DNA from 2 places in the Mycolicibacterium gilvum genome. Region 2 is predicted to be linked to the other one. Evidence: riboswitches for the same ligand, from Rfam matches in the RefSeq annotation. Region 2 holds a riboswitch; the other holds the start of a gene.
What was found. Region 2 has a riboswitch for thiamine pyrophosphate ahead of DYE23_RS27640 (ECF transporter S component). Riboswitches for the same ligand answer to the same signal wherever they lie in the genome.
Positions count from the first base shown of each region.

Region 1: another riboswitch for thiamine pyrophosphate. It lies ahead of thiC (phosphomethylpyrimidine synthase ThiC); the one in region 2 lies ahead of DYE23_RS27640 (ECF transporter S component).

Region 1 is NZ_UGQM01000001.1:89,236-96,198, reverse strand. Features, by position in the region: gene pfkB (1-phosphofructokinase) at 1-875, shown strand, start outside; gene DYE23_RS00460 (PTS fructose transporter subunit IIABC) at 890-2,884, shown strand; gene DYE23_RS00455 (HPr family phosphocarrier protein) at 2,923-3,180, shown strand; gene thiC (phosphomethylpyrimidine synthase ThiC) at 3,410-4,996, opposite strand; TPP riboswitch at 4,989-5,100, opposite strand; gene DYE23_RS00445 (IS256 family transposase) at 5,279-6,514, shown strand.
Region 2 is NZ_UGQM01000001.1:5,852,238-5,859,200, reverse strand. Features, by position in the region: gene DYE23_RS27655 (sensor histidine kinase) at 1-1,008, shown strand, start outside; gene DYE23_RS27650 (response regulator transcription factor) at 1,005-1,667, shown strand; gene DYE23_RS27645 (nucleoside/nucleotide kinase family protein) at 1,682-2,263, shown strand; TPP riboswitch at 2,300-2,412, shown strand; gene DYE23_RS27640 (ECF transporter S component) at 2,402-3,031, shown strand; gene DYE23_RS27635 (ABC transporter ATP-binding protein) at 3,028-4,506, shown strand; gene DYE23_RS27630 (energy-coupling factor transporter transmembrane component T family protein) at 4,503-5,252, shown strand; gene DYE23_RS27625 (TetR/AcrR family transcriptional regulator) at 5,236-5,832, opposite strand; gene DYE23_RS27620 (cytochrome P450) at 5,957-6,963, shown strand, end outside.

The DNA of each region.
Region 1 (6,963 bases), 5.8 Mb from region 2:
GCAAGGGCGTCAACGTCGCGAAGGTGCTGACGATGGCCGGCGTCGACGCCGTCGCGGTGCTGCCGGCCGCCGCCAACGATCCACTGATCACCGCGTTGCAGGCCGCCGCGGTGCCCTACCGGATCGTCACCACCGGCGAGCCCGCACGCACCAACCTGACCATCACCGAACCGGACGGCACCACCACGAAGATCAACGAGCCGGGCGGAACGCTCGACGGCGCTGCGCTGCAAGCCTTCTCGGCAGCGGTGCTCGGCGCCGCCGAGAGCGCAGACTGGGTGGTCATGTCGGGGTCACTGCCCCCGGGCATGCCGGCGTCGTGGTACGCCGACATCACCGCCCGACTGTCCGGGCAGAACTGCCGGATCGCCGTCGACACCTCCGATGCGCCGCTGACGGCGCTCGTCGACTCCCTCGACCGCGGCGCGCCCGACCTCATCAAGCCCAACGCCGAGGAACTGGCCGGGGTTCTCGGCCTGGACGCCGCGGCGCTGGAAACCGCAGTGGCCGAGGGGGATCCGGCCCCGGTCGTCGCGGCGGCCCGCCAGCTGATCGACCGCGGGATCGGCGCTGTGCTGGCCACCCTCGGCGCCGCGGGGGCCGTGCTGGTCGACAAGGACGGCGCCTGGCTGGCGACACCTCCGCCGATCGTTCCCCGCAGCACCGTCGGCGCCGGCGATTCGTCGCTGGCCGGGTATCTGCGCGCCGAGGTCGCCGGGGCGCCGGCACCGCAGCGGTTGCAGATGGCCGTCGCCTACGGCAGCGCCGCCGCAGCACTGCCGGGGACCACACTCCCCTCCCCCGCCGAGATCGACGTCGACGGTGTTCGCGTGACGCCGATCTCGCCCGTTCCCGTGACCCAGCAGCAACTCTGAACGAAGGTATCGCCATGACCAGCTCCACCCCCGGACCGATCATCACCCGCGACATGGTCCTGCTCGACGCCTCGGTCGACGGGGACAAGCAGGCGGTGATCGCCCGGCTCGTCGACGCCCTGGCCGCGGCGGGCCGCACCGGCGACGCTGCCGGACTCGTCGGCGCCGCGATGGCGCGCGAGGAGCAGTCCGCCACCGGTCTGCCGGGCGGCATCGCGATCCCGCACTGCCGCTCACCGTATGTCGACACCCCGACCATCGGTTTCGCACGTCTGAAGCCCGCCGTGGACTTCGGCGCACCGGACGGCCCCGCCGATCTCGCGTTCCTGATCGCCGCGCCGGACTCCGGCGGCCAGGAGCACATGAAGCTGTTGTCCAGTCTGGCACGGGCATTGGTGCGCAAGGACTTCGTCGAGTCGCTGCGCAACGCCGCCTCGGCAGACGAAGTCGTCGACCTGGTCGAAGGGGTCGTCAACCCGGCGCCGGCCGCCCCGGCTGCGGCTGCACCTACCGCAGCCCCCGCAGCAGCGCCGCCCGCGGCAAAGACGATCGTCGCGATCACCGCATGCCCCACCGGCATCGCCCACACCTACATGGCCGCCGACTCCCTGAGCCAGGCCGCCATGGAGGCCGGGGTGACGCTGGTCGTCGAAACCCAGGGCTCGTCAGGAAGCACCCCGGTGCCGTCCGACACGATCGCCAAGGCCGACGCGGTCATCTTCGCCACCGACGTCGGAGTGAAGGACAAAGGCCGCTTCGCCGGTAAGCCCGTCGTCGCCTCCGGGGTGAAGCGCGCGATCAACGAGCCCGCCAAGATGATCGCCGAAGCCGTTGCCGCCGCGGACAATCCGAACGCCGCCCGGGTGGAGGGCTCTGGTGCGGCTGCCTCAGACGCGCCGTCGGGCAATGTCGGGTGGGGCACCCGCACCCGACAGATCCTGCTGACCGGCGTGAGCTACATGATCCCGTTCGTCGCCGCCGGCGGACTGCTGATCGCGCTGGGCTTCCTGTTCGGCGGCTACGAGATCGCCGACAGCGGCAACGACATCGCGCTGAACAACTCGCTGACCAACCTCCCCGACGGCGGTTTCCTCCAGTACCTCGGCGCGATCCTGTTCACCCTGGGCGGGCTGGCGTTCAGCTTCCTGGTTCCTGCGCTGGCGGGCTACATCTCGTTCGCGATCGCCGACCGTCCCGGCCTCGCACCGGGTTTCACCGCGGGAGCACTGGCGGTGTTCGTCGGCGGCGGCTTCATCGGCGGCATCGTCGGCGGTGTGATCGCCGGCTTCGCGGCCCTGTGGATCAGCAATATCAAGACGCCGGCATGGTTGCGGGGTCTGATGCCGGTGGTCATCATCCCGCTGATCGCGTCGCTGGCAGTGGGTCTGATCATGTTCTTCCTGATCGGCCGCCCGCTCGCCCTGATCAACACCGGCCTGACCAACTGGCTGAACAGCCTCACCGGCACCTCGGCGGTGCTGCTCGGCGTGATCCTCGGCCTGATGATGTGCTTCGACCTCGGTGGCCCGGTCAACAAGGCCGCCTACGCCTTCGCGACGGCCGGCCTGGCCGCCGCCACCACCGGCTCCTTCCAGATCATGGCGGCCGTGATGGCCGCCGGCATGGTGCCGCCGCTGGCGATGGCGCTGGCCACCACCATCCGCCCGGGACTGTTCAGCGAGCCCGAGCGTGAGAATGGTCGTGCCGCCTGGCTTCTCGGCGCCTCGTTCATCTCCGAGGGCGCGATCCCGTTCGCCGCGGCCGACCCGCTGCGCGTCATCCCGTCGATGATGTTCGGCGGCGCCATCACCGGCGCGCTGTGCATGGCGTTTGGAGTTACCCTGCGCGCCCCGCACGGCGGCATCTTCGTGTTCTTCGCGATCGGCAACCTGCTCTGGTTCGTCATCGCGCTCGTCGTCGGCACCGTCGTCGCCGGGCTGACCGTCGTCGCGGCCAAGCAGTTCATCAAGCCCGCCGACCGCACCGACGCCGACCTCGTCGCTGCCTGACCGTCCCGAAGATCCCTCACCAGAAATAAGGAGAACCCATGCCCAGCAAGACCGTCATCGTCGGATCCGCGATCGGCCTGCACGCCCGTCCCGCCGCGATCATCTCCGAGGCCGCCGTGGAAGCCGGCGTTCCCGTCACGCTCTCGGTGGACGGCGGCGAGCCCGTCGACGCAGGATCGGCCCTGATGATCATGACGCTCGGGGCGGGCAAGGGCGCCGAGGTCACCGTCGAATCCGACGACGAGTCGGCGCTCAACACCATCGCCGACCTGGTGGAAAAAGACCTCGACGCCTGACCTCCCAGGCGTGACGCCGGGGCCGCGAATCGTCGCCAGCGAGCCGCCCGGGCGCGGTAACCGCCCAGTTTCGCGAGCGTGCGCGTTGATGGTGTGCCGCGACGCAATGGCGCGAGGTAGGTGGGCAAACAGTCGAAACTGACCGCGGGTTCTGGGCCGGGCGCTAGTCCTGCCTGTCGCCCGGACGTGAAACTTGAACAGGTGCCGCTTGCGCTAGGCGAAGTGGTGGTCACGGATGCAACGGTAGGTAGATGCGATTGCCGTGCTTGGCAAACTCTTGCGATTTGTCCGTCATCCCCTTTTCGTAGGCGTCGCGGACGTCGCGGCTGATGCGCATAGAGCAGAACTTCGGGCCGCACATGGAACAGAAGTGGGCAGTCTTCGCCGGTACGGCGGGCAGCGTCTCGTCGTGAAACCCACAGGCGCTATCGGGATCTAAGGACAGCGCGAACTGGTCATTCCAGCGGAACTCGAAGCGTGCGGTGGACAGTGCGTCGTCCCGTTCCTGGGCGCGCGGGTGGGCCTTGGCGAGATCGGCGGCATGCGCGGCGATCTTGTAGGTGATGACGCCCGTTTTGACGTCGCTGCGGTCGGGTAGACCGAGGTGTTCCTTGGGCGTGACGTAGCAGAGCATCGCAGTGCCGGCCTGCGCGATGATCGCCGCGCCGATCGCGGACGTGATGTGGTCATATGCCGGTGCGATGTCGGTGGTCAGGGGCCCCAGAGTGTAGAACGGTGCTTCCTCGCAAAGCTCTTCCTCGAGGCGCACGTTCTCGACGATCTTATGCATCGGGACGTGGCCGGGCCCCTCGATCATCACCTGCACGCCATGGGCTTTTGCGATTTTGGTCAGCTCACCGAGGGTGCGCAGTTCGGCGAACTGAGCCTCGTCGTTGGCGTCGGCAATCGACCCCGGACGCAGTCCGTCGCCGAGGGAGAAGGTGACGTCGTAGCGGGCCAGGATTTCGCAGAGTTCGGCGAAGTGGGTGTAGAGGAATGACTCGGTGTGATGGGCGAGCATCCAGGCGGCCATGATCGACCCGCCGCGCGACACAATGCCGGTGACCCGATTCACGGTGAGCGGGATGTAGCGCAGCAGCACCCCGGCGTGGACGGTCATGTAGTCCACGCCTTGCTCGCACTGCTCGATCACAGTGTCGCGGTACACCTTCCACGTCAGTTGGGTGGGATCGCCGTCGACCTTTTCCAGCGCCTGGTAGATCGGGACGGTGCCGACTGGGACCGGCGAGTTACGCAGGATCCACTCGCGAGTGAGGTGGATGTCGGCGCCGGTGGACAGGTCCATGATCGTATCGGCGCCCCAACGGGTGGCCCACACCATCTTGTCGACCTCCTCGGCCACCGAGGACGTGACCGCCGAGTTGCCGATGTTGGCGTTGACCTTCACCGCGAACGCCTTGCCGATGATCATCGGCTCGCTCTCGGGATGGTTGTGGTTGGCCGGGATTACAGCTCGGCCTCGGGCTACCTCGTCGCGGACCAGCTCGACGGGCAACCCCTCGCGCTCTGCGATGAAGGCCATCTCGGCGGTGATCTCGCCTTTGCGCGCGCGCATCAACTGAGTGCCGCTGTCGCGCACGACACCGGACCGCTCAGGCAGGCCGGCGGCGAGGTCGATCACCGCGGTATCGTCGGTGTACGGACCCGATGTGTCGTACAGGTCGAGGTGATCACCGGTGGTCAGGTGCACCCGCCGAAACGGCACTCGACCGCCGTCGGACAACTCGCGATAAACCTTCGAACTGCCCGTGATAGGGCCGGTGGTGACGGAAACGGTGTCGGACACAGCAGTCATCTCAGAAGCTCCCTACGCCGGCATTACCCGGTCAGGTTCAGACGGTCGACGGCCCGATAGCCGTCCTCTCAGCGCTCTAGGTGAGCACTCCCGCGAGTGGTCGACCTGAACTTAGCAGCCGCATGGATGGTCCGCGCGAACGCAACGTGGTTGCGTCCACCAAGGTGGTGTACGAGTCGGACCTGATCAGCGGTACCGGCGTGTCGTAGCCGAATGATTGAAGGTCATCGCGTGATTCTTCGAGAGACCGACCAAAGTTTCTCGAGCAAAGGAACCGACGCGATGACCACTGCCCACAATATCGACCTGCCCACCGTGCTGGCCGAACGACTCACCACCGCCCATCCCGACGTGCTGCGCGAGCTGCTCGCCACATTCATCCACACCCTGATGGGCGCTGAGGCCGACGCCCTGTGCGGCGCCGGATACGGCGAACGCAGCACCGAGCGCACCAACTCCCGCAACGGCTACCGGCACCGCCAATTCGACACCCGCGCAGGCTCATTGGATCTCGCGATCCCGAAGCTGCGCCACGGCTCCTACTTCCCGGACTGGCTGCTGGAACGCCGCAAACGCGCCGAACGGGCTCTGACCACGGTAGTCGCGACCTGCTACCTGCTGGGGGTCTCGACGCGGCGGATGGACAAGCTGGTGGAGACCCTGGGGATCACGTCGCTGTCGAAGTCCCAGGTCAGCGTGATGGCTAAGGAACTCGACGCCGCCGTCGAAGCCTTCCGCACCCGGCCCTTGGACGCCGGCCCGTACACGTTCGTGGCCGCCGACGCCCTGGTGCTCAAGGTCCGCGAGGGCGGGCGGGTGGTCAACGTGCACGCCCTGATCGCGGTCGGGGTCAACGCCGAGGGCCATCGCGAAATCCTGGGTATTGACGTCAGTACCGCCGAGGACGGAGCGGGCTGGTTGACGTTCTGGCGGTCGCTGACCGCCCGCGGCCTGTCCGGGGTCAAATTGGTCACCAGCGACGCCCATGCCGGGCTGGTAGCGGCCATTGGGGCGACGCTGCCCGGGGCGGCCTGGCAGCGGTGCAGAACGCATTACACGACCAACCTGATGGCCGTCACTCCCAAGTCGTCGTGGCCGTGGGTCCGGACATTGTTGCATTCGGTGTTCGATCAACCAGACGCTGAATCGGTTGCTGCGCAATATGATCGGATCATCGAGGCCCTCGCGGACAAGCTCCCCAAGGTCGCCGACCACCTGGAAGAAGCCCGGGCGGACCTGCTGGCGTTCACTGCGTTTCCCAAGCAGATCTGGCGCCAGATCTGGAGCAACAACCCCCAGGAACGCCTCAACAAGGAGATCCGCCGACGCACCGACGTCGTCGGCATCTTCCCCGACCGAAACGCTCTGATCCGCCTCGTCGGCGCCGTCCTGGCCGAACAACACGACGAATGGGCAGAATCGCGGCGCTACCTCGGCCTCGACGTCCTCAGCAAATCACGCACCGTCAACGACACACCGACAGAACAGGAGGCCACCCCAGCGGCACTGACCGCCTGACCCAACTACCTCGAAGAATCACACGACGACGTCGTACACCACGTCCCTGGACTTGACCCGCAACGTATCCGGCGATGCCTCCGCACCCATCAAGGGTTCCTGCTTCCGTACCGAGATAGATCCAGCGCGATAAGACTCGATCACTCTTGGTTCACCAGATTTGAGACGAAGTGGGATTACGACTGGAAGTGTGCGGTCCGGTCGACAAATCACATGCGCGCCACGTAAGCAAAGACTTCGACGCCTCACCCGGCGTCGGCCAATCGTCGCCAGATTCCGGCTCCGGCGCCCGGTGCGGCCCCCAAAGAAAGCGGAAAGACCCCTCCCCAAGCGCCTCTAACATTGCCGATGTGTCTGTAACGCGCGTGCTCGACGTGGGCCTCTGCGCTCGTACAGCTTCGCCGGTGAGTTTGCTGATCACGACTGGGCCCGATATCCCAGGGTGCTTG
Region 2 (6,963 bases):
CGACTGTCCCTGATCGACGAAGCCGCTGCCGAGCGCGCGCGGTCCGACGTGAATGCCGCACGCGCGCAGCAGCGCCTGCCGACGCTGCGCCAGGCCGGCTACATGGTCCTCACGGCGATGTTCACCGGCCCGTGGGGCGTTGTGCTGGTTGGTTTCTCGGCGATCCTGATCGGGGTCATGGTGGCCGCGCCGTGGTTGGTCCGTCCGGGTGAGCCGATCAACGTGGGGCTGTGGCTGATCGACTCCTCCGGCGAGGCGTGGGCTGCGGTCACCCTCGGTATCGCGCTCCTTGTCCTGGCGGCGTACCTCGTCGGGGCCTATGCGGCGGCGGTCGCACAGATCACCGTTGCGGCACTGGTGGATCCGCACGCACTGCAGCGCGAGGTGGCCCGGTTGGAGCACTCTCGGACCGCACTCCTCGACGCGGTGGAGCAAGAACGCCGGCGCATCGAAAGCGACCTGCACGATCGCGTCCAGCACCGTCTGGTGGCGCTGGCGCTGACGCTGGGAATCGCCGAGAACGCCCACGGCGATTCGGCCGCCGGGCGCCTCGCCGCCGACGCACACGGCCAGGTCGACGACATCGCCGCCGAATTGCGGTCGGTGCTGCTGGGCATCCTGCCGCGGGCGCTGACCGAGCACGGCCTGGTCGCGGCGGCGACCGACCTGATCGGTCGTTATCCGGTGGCCGTCGAGGCCGACTTCGGCGCCACCGAGATCCCGGCCCGCCTACCGGGCCCGGTCGAGCACACGGCGTATCTGGTTCTCAACGAGGCGCTGACCAACAGCGCCAAACACGCATCTGCCGGCCACGTCACGATCACCGCCGACCGCCGGGACGGGTTGTGGTGGTTGGTGATCCGAGACGACGGCCGCGGTGGCGCGACCATTCAGCCGGGCCGGGGGCTGGCCACGCTGGCCGCCCGCGTGGAGGCCGTCAACGGCACGCTGACGGTCACCAGCCCCGCCGGTGGCCCCACCGAGGTCGGCATGCGGTGCCCGGTATGACCGGACTACGCGTCGTGCTCGCCGAAGACGCACCGCTGCTGCGCGCGGGGATCGTCACGGTGCTCGAATCCGACGGCCACCAGGTGTGCGCCGCGGTCGAGTCCGCCGACGAACTACGCGCCGCCGTGCGGGCGCACAACCCGGACCTGGTGGTCACCGACGTCCGGATGCCGCCGACCCATACCGACGAGGGCATCCGGGTGGCGATCGAACTGCGCCGCGCCACCCCGGGACTGCCGGTGGTGATCCTGTCGCAGTACACCTCGGTCGGTTCCCTGGACCAGCTCCTCGACCGCACCGAGGACGCCGGCCGCGCTGGGCTGGGCTATCTGCTCAAGGACCGCGTCGCTCACGTGCGCCACTTTCTGGATGCGGTGCGCGACATAGCTTCTGGCGCGACGATCATCGATCCCGACATCGTTGTCGCGCTCGTGGGTGCGTCCCGCCGGCGAGGAGTTCTGGCGACGCTGACACCACGTGAGCAGGAGGTGCTCGGTCTCATGGCCCAGGGCCTGACCAACCCGCAGATCGCCCAACGGCTGGTCGTGTCCGAAGCGGCCGTGCGCAAGCACGTCGGCAACATCTTCGCGAAGCTGCCGCTTTCCGCCGACGGCGACCGGCGGGTGCTGGCTGTGCTCACCTACCTCAATGAGCACTGACCGGGGAGGTCTCGATGAGTACTGAGCGGGGCGGCGGGATCAGCATCGAGACCGTGGTGGACCGCATGGTGGCCGACGGCTGCACCACCGTCCTCGTCGACGGTCGGTCGGGTTCGGGAAAGTCCACGCTCGCCGACCGGATGCAGCAGTGCTGGCCGGCGAGCGAGGTGGTACGCCTCGACGACATCTACCCCGGCTGGGACGGACTGTCCTGGGCGAGCGAACACGTCGGCAGCGCACTGCTGGAACCGCGCTCCGAGGGACGACCGGGACGGTGGCGCCGGTGGGACTGGGCCTTGGACGCACCCGACGGCTGGCATGTCGTCGAGGCCGGTCGCCGCCTGATCGTCGAAGGCGTCGGTGCGCTGTCGCCGGCCAACCGTGCCCTGGCCGATCTCGGCGTCTGGGTCGACACCCCGGACGCGGTCCGCAAGCAGCGCGCGCTCACGCGCGACGGCGACCTCTACCGCCCACATTGGGACCGCTGGGCGGCACAGGAACTCGAGTACATCGCCCGCTGCGATCCGCGCGCGGTGGCCGACTACGTCGTCACCGAGACCGCCGACGGGCTGCGGTGGGCGTCGATGCGGGACTGACCCCGCCCTGGCGTGCCCGTGCCCCCCTGCGCTAGCTTGGACGCACACGGGAGTGCACACCGAGTGCGCTGAGAGGACGGCTGACCGGCTGTCGACCGTACGAACCTGACCGGGTAATGCCGGCGTAGGGAGATGCACGTGGACCAGCATTATCTTGATCCGACAGCAGAACAGGACCGCAAGCCGGTGCTGCAGTGGCGGGTGGTCGACATCGTCGTCGCCAGCGTCCTGGCCGTAGCCGCAGGGCTGGTGTTCGTGTTCTGGAATGTCGCCTCCAATCCGATCGCCGCACCGCTGGGCGCCGTTCTGCCGGGCTTGCAGGCCCTCGCCGGTGGTGGCTGGTTGTTCGCCGGGGTTCTCACCGCGCTGGTGATCCGGAAGCCGGGCGCGGCGCTGTACGGCGAACTGGTGGCCGCGACGGTGTCGGCGCTCGTCGGAAACCAGTGGGGTGTGCTGACCATCGAGTCGGGACTGGTGCAGGGCCTCGGCGCGGAGCTGGTGTTCGCGGCGTTCCTGTACCGGCGGTGGAATCTGCCCGTGGCCGTGCTCGCCGGCGCCGCGGCCGGAGTCGCCCTGGCCGTCAACGATCTGATCCTCTGGTACCCGGGCTCGACCACCGCGTTCGCCGCCATCTACACCGGTTCGGCGGTGGTCTCGGGCGCGGTGCTGGCCGGGGTGCTGTCGTGGTTCGTGGTCCGCGGGCTCGCCAAGACCGGTGCGCTGAGCCGCTTCGCCTCCGGCAGGGTGCCGAGCAGCCAGTCCCGATGACCGCCGACGCGGCCACCCGCCGCGGCGGAGCCGAGGTCGCAGCCCAGGGCTGGGGCTGGCGGCACGCCGGTCAAAATCGCTGGGCGACAAAAGAAATCGATCTCTTCATCGGGTCCGGGGAGAGGGTTCTGCTGCTCGGCCCGTCGGGCTCGGGGAAGTCGACGCTGCTGCAGGGGCTCGCCGGCCTGTTGGGCGGCGCCGACGAAGGGCATGCCGCGGGGCGCCTCCTCGTCGACGGGGCCCCGCCCGCCCAGCAGAGGGCACGCATCGGGATGGTGCTCCAGGACCCGGATGCCCAGGTGATCCTGTCGCAGGTCGGTGACGACGTCGCGTTCGGGATGGAGAACTTCGGGGTATCGCGCAGCGAGATCTGGCCACGGGTGGACGAGGCACTGGCCGCGGTGGGGCTGAACATGCCACTGGCGCAGGAGACTTCGCAGCTGTCCGGCGGGCAGAAGCAGCGTCTCGCGCTGGCCGGTGTGCTGGCCATGAGACCGGGCCTGATCCTGCTCGACGAACCCACCGCGAACCTCGACCCCGCAGGTGTCGTCGAGGTCCGCGATGCGGTCACCGCCGCTGCCGAGTCCACCGGTGCCACCGTGGTGGTCGTCGAACACCGCACCAAGGTGTGGCTTCCGGTCATCGACCGGGTGGTGGTGCTCGGCGCCGACGGCGCCGTCATCGCCGACGGCGCACCCGAACAGACCATCGCGGGCGAACGTGAACACCTTGTGCGCTCGGGAATCTGGATACCGGACAGCCCGGCCGTCACCGTGCGGCGCGCGCCCACCGTCGCTGCCGAGACGCTGCTCGTCGCAGCAGACCTCGCCGTCGGTTATCGGGATGCCCCGCCGGTCGGCACCGGGGTGAACGCCGAGATCGCCCGGGGCCGCATCACCGCGGTCACCGGTCCGAACGGCTCCGGGAAGTCCACATTGGCGCTGACACTGGGCGGTCTGTTGCCGCCGCGCGGCGGCACACTGCAAGGCACCGATGCATTCGCGCCGTCACCGAAGAGACCGGAACCGGTGCGGTGGCGGTCGAGAGAACTGCTCACCCGCATCGCGAGTGTTTTTCAGGATCCCGAACACCAGTTCCTCACCGGAACGGTCCGCGACGAGCTCGCGTTGGGGCCGAAGGCCCTGAAAAGCAACCCGGGTGACACCTCGGCACGGATCGACGACCTGCTGGCGCGGCTGCGCCTCGACCACCTCGCCGACCGCAGCCCGTACACGCTCTCGGGCGGCGAGAAGCGCCGGCTGTCGGTCGCGACCGTGCTGATGACCCGACCTGCGGTGATCGTCGCCGACGAGCCCACCTTCGGTCAGGATCGCCGCACCTGGGAGGAACTCATCTACCTGTTCGCCGAGATCGCCGACGCGGGAACCGCTGTCGTGGCGGTGACCCACGATGACGAGTTCGTCGACGCCCTCGCCGATGAACGCATCGAGCTCTCGGCGCCGGTGCGCCCATGATCCGCGTCAACCCCGTCGCGAAACTTCTGGCGGCTTTGGTGATCGCCGGTGTCCTGGTGCTCAGTGTGGACTGGGTGTCTGCGCTGACAGCGCTGGTACTGGAGATCCCGTTGTTCCTCGCGATGCGGATCCCGTTGCGTGCGTTCCTGATCCGTGGTGCCTTCATCACCCTCGCGGCGGCCTTGACCGCGCTGACCAACCTTCTCTACGGCGAACCCGGCGGTGCCGTGTATTGGCATTTCCTCCTCGTCACGGTCAGCGACGGATCCGTCGAGCTCGCGGCGGCGATGTTCCTGCGCGTGCTGGCGATCGCGCTGCCGTCGGTGTGCCTGTTCATCGATGTTTCGCCGACCGAACTCGCGGACGGTCTCGGGCAGATCATGAGGTTGCCCGCCAGGTTCGTGGTCGGCGCGTTGGCGGGAATGCGTCTGGTCGGCCTGCTGCGGCAGGACTGGGAGTATCTGGGCTACGCGCGCCGGGCGCGCGGTGTGGCCGACCACGCGCGCCTGCGCCGGTTCATCGGCCAGGCGTTCGCACTGCTGGTCTTCGCGCTGCGCAGGGGATCGAAACTGGCCACCGCGATGGAAGCCCGCGGTTTCGGCGCGTACCCGACCCGAACGTGGGCACGGCCCTCGACGTTCGGTGTGCCCGAAATGGTCCTGATCGCGGGCGCGGTGGTGATCGCCGCGGCGGCGGTCGCGGTGTCGACGGCCACCGGCCACTGGGACTTCATCGTCGGGCGGTGACCGCGCCGGTGCGGGAGTTGCGCAATCCGAGCGCGCGTCTGCCTGCTGCGATCAGCTGGTCCCTCAGAGTGTCGTCGTCGACGTCACCTCCGTAATCCACCCCGGCAGCGGAGGCGATCCCCGACATGGCGAGCGCAGCCTTCACCTGTCCGCCGAGTCCGGGCTCGACCTCGGAGAACAACGCCAGCTGACGGCGCACGAGGTCACCCCACTCCGATCGGGTCCGCAGAAGTGCGACGACGCCGGGGTCGCCGCTGAGCAGAGGGATCAGGGTGCGGTGCCGTGCCGCGATGGATGCATAACCGACGAGCATGTGATCGGCGCGGGCGTGTGGGGTCCGCTGCTCCTCGGCGGCATCCACGATCTCGGCGACCTCGGCGATGAGCGGTTCCATCACCGCGGTCAGAAGTTCGTCCCGCGTGCGGAAGTGGTGGTAGATGGCGGATTTCGTGAGTCCGAGTTCATCGGAGATCATCTGCAGTGACGTGCCGGCGACGCTGTATCGCTTGAACAGCTCGATCGCGACGTCGATGAGACGACGCCGAGTGGGCCCGCCGGCGCGGGTTGAGTCACCGCTCACACTTCCACCTCCGGTGTCGACCGCCTGACATGAGTCGCCTGCACTGACCGATCGTACAGCTTCTTCCTGTACGGTTGGTCAGTAGTTAGCTGTACGAATGGTCAGGCGAAGGGTCCAAGAAAGTATGACGGTGCACGAACTCGACTTTTTCCACGACGACGCGCTGATCGACGACCCGTACCCGGCGCTGGACCGTATGCGCGAGCAGAGCCCGGTGTACCGCGAACCGGTGCACGACGTCGTGGTCGTCACCGGATACGACGAAGTGCTGACCGTCGTCGGTGACCCCGAGACGTTCTCGTCCTGCAACTCGGTCACCGGACCCATCCCGGGCTTCCCCGTGTCCCTCGAAGGCCGAGACGAGGACGAGGTGCGGGCGTTGATCGACGCGCACCGCCACGAGTTGCCGTTCAGTGACCAACTCCCGTCATTCGACCCGCCCACCCACACCGCGCACCGCTCGCTGCTCTCCCGCCTGATCACCCCCAAGCGGCTCAAGGCGAACGAGGAGTTCATGTGGCGGCTGGCGGACCGGGTACTGGACCCGTTCCTCGCCGGACGGGGCGGCGAGTTCATCGGCAGGGTGGCCAGCCCGTTCGCCCTGCTGGTCATCGCCGACCTGCTCGGCGTGCCCGAAGAAGACCATGTCGAACTCACGTCGATGTTGACCGGCGACCACGCACTCGGCAGCACCGACGACGACGTCGTGATGGCACACACTCCGCTGGAGTACCTGTACACGCGCTTCACCGATTACATCTCGGAGCGACGCGCTCATCCGCAGGACGACGTGATGACCGAGATGGCGCTGGCGACTTTCCCGGACGGTTCCACGCCCGAGGTTATCGACGTCGTGCGGGTGGCAGCCAACCTCTTCTCGGCGGGGCAGGAGACGACAGTGCGGCTGCTCTCGTCAGCGCTCAAGTTGTTGGCCGAGGACGCCGCGCTGCAGGCCCGTCTGCGCCGAAACCCGACCGACATCGGCAACTTCATCGAGGAGTGCCTGCGCTTCGAGAGCCCGATCAAGGGTGACTTCCGGTTGGCGAGGGCGACCACGACGGTCGGCGGCGTTGAAATCCCGGCCGGCACAACGCTGATGGTGCACTTCGGCGCCGCCAATCGCGACGCACG